One region of the Priestia sp. JV24 genome, then DNA from elsewhere that is predicted to be linked to it. Evidence: riboswitches for the same ligand, from Rfam matches in the RefSeq annotation. Region 1 holds a riboswitch; the other holds the start of a gene.
The links. Region 1 has a riboswitch for S-adenosylmethionine ahead of OK414_RS06935 (trans-sulfuration enzyme family protein). Riboswitches for the same ligand answer to the same signal wherever they lie in the genome.
Positions count from the first base shown of each region.

Region 1 (3,426 bases):
TTTCTAAAGCCTCACGAGTTGGATTTCCTGAACGAGAATAGTCATAGCGGCCGTTGTTCGTCTCATCTTCTTGGTTAAATGTAGATACCTGATAAATAGGTACGTTAACCGCTCCAAAATGACCGTCAATTCCTGTATTTGCATGAATTAAGTTCGTACCAAATCTATATTTATTATTGTTGGTATGCATCAAATGCCTCCTTCAAATCTTTAATTAAATCATCTGCGTGCTCAATTCCAACTGATAATCGCAGTAAACAGTTTGTTACTCCGACACGATTTCGAATTTCTTCCGGAATATCAGCATGTGTTTGACGAGCTGGGAATGTCATTAAACTTTCCACGCCCCCTAAGCTTTCTGCAAATGTAATAACTTTGACATTTTCTAAAAGTACTGAAACGATGTCAGGGTGTGAGACAGCAAAAGAAATCATGCCTCCAAATCCAGTTGCTTGTTTCTTCATGATTTCATAGCCTGGATGTGTTTCAAGACCAGGGTAATACACTTTTTCCACGAGATCATGAGCAGTAAGCCAATTTGCAATTTTCAGTGCATTTTCATTATGCTTTTCCATACGAAGCGCTAGCGTTTTAACACCGCGTAATAACAGCCAGCTATCCTGTGGACCTAAGATTGCCCCAGCTGCATTTTGATAAAAACGAATTTTCTCTCCTAAGCTACTACATCGAGCCACTACAAGACCAGCAACTACATCATTATGACCCCCAATGTATTTGCTTGCACTATGTATCACAATATCTGCTCCAAGCTCTAAAGGACGCTGATAATAAGGGGACATGAAGGTATTGTCAACGATAGTAAGCAAATCATGCTGTTTAGCTAACGCAATTGCTTCTGGCAAATCAGTCACGTGCATCATTGGATTCGTAGGTGTTTCAATAAATAAAGCTTTCGTATTGGGACGAAGCGCATCTTTTACTTGTTCGAGATGGGCTGTGTTGACGTATGAAACAGTAATTCCTTGCTCTGAAAAAATTTCATTTAGTACTCGGTACGTTCCTCCGTATAAATCCTCTGATACAATTAAATGATCTCCGTTTTTAAATAGTGCTAAAACTGCCATTACCCCCGCCATTCCTGAAGCGAATGCTACTCCTACTTCTCCTTTTTCCAAAGCAGCAATTGCTTCTTCCAATGCTGCACGAGTAGGATTTGCCGTACGTGCATAGTCAAATCCTGTACTTTGCCCTAAAGCAGGATGAGCAAATGTTGATGCTTGGTAAATGGGTGTTGTAATAGAACCTGTTGAAGGGTCACGGCCTACTCCTGAACGAACTAATAATGTTTCAATTTTCATCTATTTCTCTCCTTAACTCAAAATAAAAAACACTCTTCACAGATGGAAGAGTGTTCGTTTATACACGATTTCTCTCATCTGTTAGAACAATACTGATGTTCCACAGGAATTAGCACCGTTCAAATGAATGTTTCATTTGATGGTTGCCGGGCATCGCAGGGCCAGTCCCTCCGCCACTCTGGATAAGAGTTCTATATAATTGTTGGTGATTAACGTTTGTTGTTAATAACTTTAATAAAGATTTTCTGTATTGTCAACATAATTTTCTAAAAAATTTAAATCGTCTCATTTGTTTATTCAATATACTTGTCCTGATAAGCACATAAAAAAAGAGACGAAAGCGAGGTCTCTTTTTCTAAGGCAAGTGTACAGATTTTACGTGAGCTAACTTCCAATACATACTTTCTCCATTTGCCGTAATTAGTTCAACAATATTATTAGAAACTTCTTTAAGTACGCCAATTTTTTCTGATTGATCCCCTAAATCTAATACAACCAGTTGATTTTCATATTTTTTAAGCTGCTCTTCAAAGTTTCTGACAAAAGGTGCAGAGGCAGGTCTTACTGGGAGCTCTTTGTCACTTAAAGAATAAGGGGTTAACTCATTACTGTAAGGGGTAAGCCATTTCAAATGATGCAGAGAAACAAAGACATTTTTATACACTGGAGAATAAAACACAAGATAATCATTCAGCACGCTTGTAATATAGCCATGCAATGATTTTCCTCCTGTTACATAAATTTCAATAAATTTCCCTTTTGCCTGCTGTAAAATATTACGATAAGAAATCCGCTGACTTTCTTCTATTAAGTTCTCTTCTATTTCACGTAAAACCGTATAGTCTTCTTCTGATACTTCCCGCAAACGATGCATGTGTAAAAGAGGAATATACAAATAATCATGTCCATTATACAAAACCATAATATCTAATCCAAGATCAATAAGTCTGCCAACAAATGTCGTTTTACCTGAAATATCTAACTCTACAATTTTATTGATATAATGATTCATACTCATTCTCATTCTCCTCCTTTTTCCTATATGATAGAAAAGGTGCTTTATAAGCACCTTTTATGTTCCATTTCATCATGCTTTCCAACGATAATTTTTCGTTTTAATAACTTTCTCGGCCGGTGCTGAAGAGCGTGAACCCGTACGGCGTCCTCCCGAGCGATCACCTGTGCGGCGTCCTCGAGAACGATCGTCTGTGCGTCCACCCGTGCGGCGTCCTGTACGTCCACCTGTGCGGCTTCCCGTACGTCCGCCTGTGCGACTTCCCGTACGTCCGCCTGTGCGTTCTTCTGTAGACTTCGCAGCTTCAGTCTCTCCATTTTCTTCTGTTTCTTCATTATTTTGATTGTTATCGTTTTGCTTAAAAGCCCCTTTTGCTCCTACACAAATGGTTTTAACGTGTCTTGGCTGTAAGCGTAATACTTGATTATTCTGCACAAGTGTAAATGTACCATTTCGGCTTTGTACTAACACGCCCTCTACAGCTTCAGGTCCTCCATTATTGATTGATACCCATTTATGAGAAAGGTGGGCAAAAAGATCGTTAAAACTTTTGGATTTCATATATTCTGGTTCTTGGCTCACTAAGAGTTCATTTGCAGATTGACTAGTTTGATTTCCATTGTTGTTTTGATATTCACTCACACTCTTAACGTGTTCAGTATTAATATAGATGACACCGTCGTCCTCTGTGAGTAATACTATATAAGCAGATTCAAATGAACCTAAGACATCAAGAAGCTGACCTGCTTTTTTCTCAGGTCCACCTTGGTTAACCTGCACATATTTAGTTTTCATCAATGATAAAGTTGTAGCAAAAGTTTTTCCTCGATATAATTCTAATTCTGCGCTAATTCCAGTAAACGTTTGTGCCGAATTTGACATAGTATCTTCAGTGATACTTTTTACATGGGCTAAGTGATAATATACAAGTGTATATTCTTGTTGATTATTATTTTGGTTATTTTGGTTGTTTTGGTTGTTTTGGTTGTTATTTTCACCATTATTGTTATTATTGTTATTGTTGCTTTCCACTGCTAAGATTAAATAATCTGATTGCACGTCAACTAAATAACCTGTTTTAGATTCAGGTCC
Region 1 covers NZ_JAPCIN010000012.1:242,475-245,900, reverse strand. The annotation lists gene OK414_RS06940 (trans-sulfuration enzyme family protein) at 1-190, opposite strand, end outside; gene OK414_RS06935 (trans-sulfuration enzyme family protein) at 174-1,319, opposite strand; SAM riboswitch class I at 1,391-1,508, opposite strand; gene OK414_RS06930 (hypothetical protein) at 1,675-2,337, opposite strand; gene OK414_RS06925 (spore coat protein) at 2,407-3,426, opposite strand, start outside.

Region 2 (3,426 bases), on a different contig from region 1:
CCTTCCCCTACAGAATAGCGAGTAATTTTTTTCCCGTTTGTTTCAATAACTCGGCCTCCTAGTAAAAGAGCTCCGAGCGCCACTGCCAATCCTCCTGCTATGACACCCGTTGTGGCATCCATTAATCCAGCTCCTACTAGAGGACCGACAGCATTTGCCACGTTATTCATTCCAGCTGAGAAGGCTTCAAAGAATCCCGTCGCTATAACTAAAATCGTTAAAACTCTTTTCCACTTTCCCTCTGCTTCTTTTTTATGCGCTCTGCGTTTTATCACTTTTCCAATCAAAAAAGCAATGACAAATGAAACCAGCGGAACAATAATCCAAAAAGACATGACAACTAAAAGTTTTTCCACATACAGAGATTGATAAGCTACGCCTACTCCAACAACTGAACCAACCGTTACTTCACTTGTTGATAGAGGAATACCAATTAAATTCGCGAAAAAGAGTGACAGCGTTGCAGCAGCCAGAATGATAATAACTAATTCTACTGACAGCAATTTTTCAGGTATGATACCTGAACTGATAGTTTTTACCACCTCGCCGCCTCCGATAATGGCTCCGAGCACAATACCTATAGCACAGATGAACAGGGCTACTCTTTTCTTTTTAATCGCACCGGAGCCGTATGAAACGCCCATAGCTGCTGCTGCACCACTTGCTCCAATATTCATTGCAAAAAAAAGCGCAATGATAAAGGCAACATATAAAAGCATCATTTATTCAGCTCTTTCGTATTTAAGATTCGTGTAATCCGCATTCAACTTTTTGTGTACCTGCCCATCTTCCTGAACGTAAATCGTCTACATTGTAGGCAGGTGCGGTACAGGGCTCACAGCCAATACTTGGGTAGCCTTGATCATGAAGTTTGTTATATGGTAAATCATGCTTATACACATAGCGCCAAACTTCTTTCCAGGACCAATGAATTAACGGGCAGACTTTCACTTTCTTGAATTTCTCATCTTTATTAAAATAATTCGTGTTGGCACGAGATTCAGACTGCTCGCGTCTCAAACCAGAAATCCACGCATCATAAGGAGCAAGAGATTCCCTTAGCGGGATGATTTTTCGAATTTGACAGCATAGGTTAGGCTGACTCTTCCAAAGTTCATCTCCATGTTTCTCAGCTTGTTCTGCAAGCGTTAAATCCGGTTTTTTCATACGAATACGCAAATCAGGAAAGCGTTCTTTAATTGCATCAATTACTTCATATGTTTCTTTAAAATGAACGCCCGTATCTAAAAAGACGATTTCAGCATCTTTTTTCACTTTTGAAATTAAATCAATTAACACAATCCCCTCGATACCAAAGCTTGATGCGTAAATAATTGAATCTCCGTAGGTATCATACGCCCACTGCAATGCTGAAAGGGCTCCTTTTGTTTCATCTTCACTGTCGAACTCTGGAAATGTATCACTCCAGTTTTCGTACGTATATAAGTCTGCCATTTTCTTCACTCCAATTCTTAGTTATCCGCGTTATCCAATAAAAAAAGACGGTTTTACCCACTAGAATTGGATAAAACCGCCTCTAGTGTGTCTAGTCAGCGAAACTATTTAATTCTTACTTTGCTTCAACATGCTCAAAGATTTGTTTTAAGTCGGGGGTTACAGTCATTGGTGTCCCTCCTCAAATTATCGCTTGCGCTATATCAAAATAAAAAGTCTTCCATATTGAAAGACTGGGTAGGCAATAAATTTTCACCTTATCTTTCAAAATGATACACACTTTGCTGGAATTAGCACCTTGCTAAGCAGGTTGCCGGGGTTCAGCGGGCCAGATCCCTCCACCACTCTTGATAAGCATTTTTTAAAAATTTTAGCATATTTAGAATATTTGTCAACATTAAAAATCATATATCCGATAAGAAAACTATACTTTAAATTCACAGAAATATCTATACTTTTATTTAAAACAACATATGTAAATTTAACCCAAATGTGAACGTATCAGTTTATAAAACGCTTTCTTTTTTCTCCAACTTTTTATATTCTCTTGCTAAATAAAACACAAAACCTCTCTATAAAATTAATAAGGGATTTATAAGCTTTACGGATAATTCACCCACATTAGCACACATTACAGATAACACTGACTGACAGATAGGAGCTATATAAGATGGAGAGACAACCCTTTCAATTAGACGATACAATTAAAAATAATGTGCGAACATATTTACAGCAGATTTCAACTGAAGCCTCTAATTTAATTAAACATTTAGACACGAGTGATCATTGTATCCTATGTGATTTTGAGGAGATGCGAAAGTTATTTCAAGATGTTCAAGCTACGGCTGCCTCTTATTATTTGCGTCATTATCTATCGCCTTATACATTTGAATATGCTGCTCTGTCCTTAGCTATTCATAACCTTTCTGAGAAACGTCACGGCGCTTTAATTGTCATTGAACGGGAACAAAATGTAGACTCTCTTATTCAAAAAGGAATCCCTATTCAAGCTCCTGTCAGCGCTACGCTAGTTGAGACGCTGTTCTATCCAGGGACACCCTTACATGACGGAGCCGTCTTGATTAGAAATAATCAGCTTATCTCAGCTGCTAATGTTTTACCTCTCTCGTCTATTATTTCAACGACCAAAAAATTGGGAACACGCCACCGTGCAGCCATTGGAATGTCGGAAAAATCGGATGCATTAATTTTAGTTGTATCTGAAGAAACAGGCAAAATTTCGTTTGCTCTTGATGGAAGCCTCTACCCTATTCACTCCAGCAAAAATATGATTTAAGAGCCCTTTCCTGATAAGCAGCCCTATCTTGACTTCTATATCCTTTCTCTTTAATATATTTCATAGTTTTTACATACTATAGATACGGGTGATGCATATGACAATTTTAAAATTTGAACATGTAGGCGTTCAAGTAAAGGATATAGAAGAATCTATTGAGTTCTATACGCAAAAAGTGGGATTAGAGCTCATCGAAACACTACCACATACCGATCCATCTTTGAAGCTAGCTTTTCTAGGTTTAGAAGGCAATGTAATCGTAGAGTTAATTCAAGGGTATAACTCAAGCTTACCTAACGAAGGTAAAGTTCATCATTTTGCCCTGGCAGTAGACGGAATTGAAGAGGAGTTTGAGCGTTTAAAATCAGCAGGCGTTTCATTTGTGGAAGAAAACATTGTAACTTTGCCAAATGGAGCAAGATACTTATTTTTCTACGGTCCAGACAAAGAATGGATTGAATATTACGAAGTAAAAAGATAAAGATATCTTATACCTTCAGTAGAAAATGGTCATACTGTGGTTATGACTAATCACTGGAGGTTTTTTTATGATGGAATGGCTATTATTTCGACTTTTTCGTCGTTCTATTTTAGTGCGGCTTCTTTTTATTATCGGCTGCCTTGTTCTGCTTTTCGGCATGCTTATACATTTCCTAGAGCCGCAAACGTTTGGG
Region 2 covers NZ_JAPCIN010000024.1:7,538-10,963, forward strand. The annotation lists gene OK414_RS25640 (inorganic phosphate transporter) at 1-722, opposite strand, end outside; gene OK414_RS25645 (phosphoadenylyl-sulfate reductase) at 742-1,455, opposite strand; SAM riboswitch class I at 1,710-1,812, opposite strand; gene cdaS (sporulation-specific diadenylate cyclase CdaS) at 2,126-2,752, shown strand; gene OK414_RS25655 (VOC family protein) at 2,850-3,233, shown strand; gene OK414_RS25660 (potassium channel family protein) at 3,301-3,426, shown strand, end outside.
Region 2: linked by a shared signal. The riboswitch ahead of OK414_RS25645 (phosphoadenylyl-sulfate reductase) and the one ahead of OK414_RS06935 (trans-sulfuration enzyme family protein) in region 1 are both predicted to bind S-adenosylmethionine.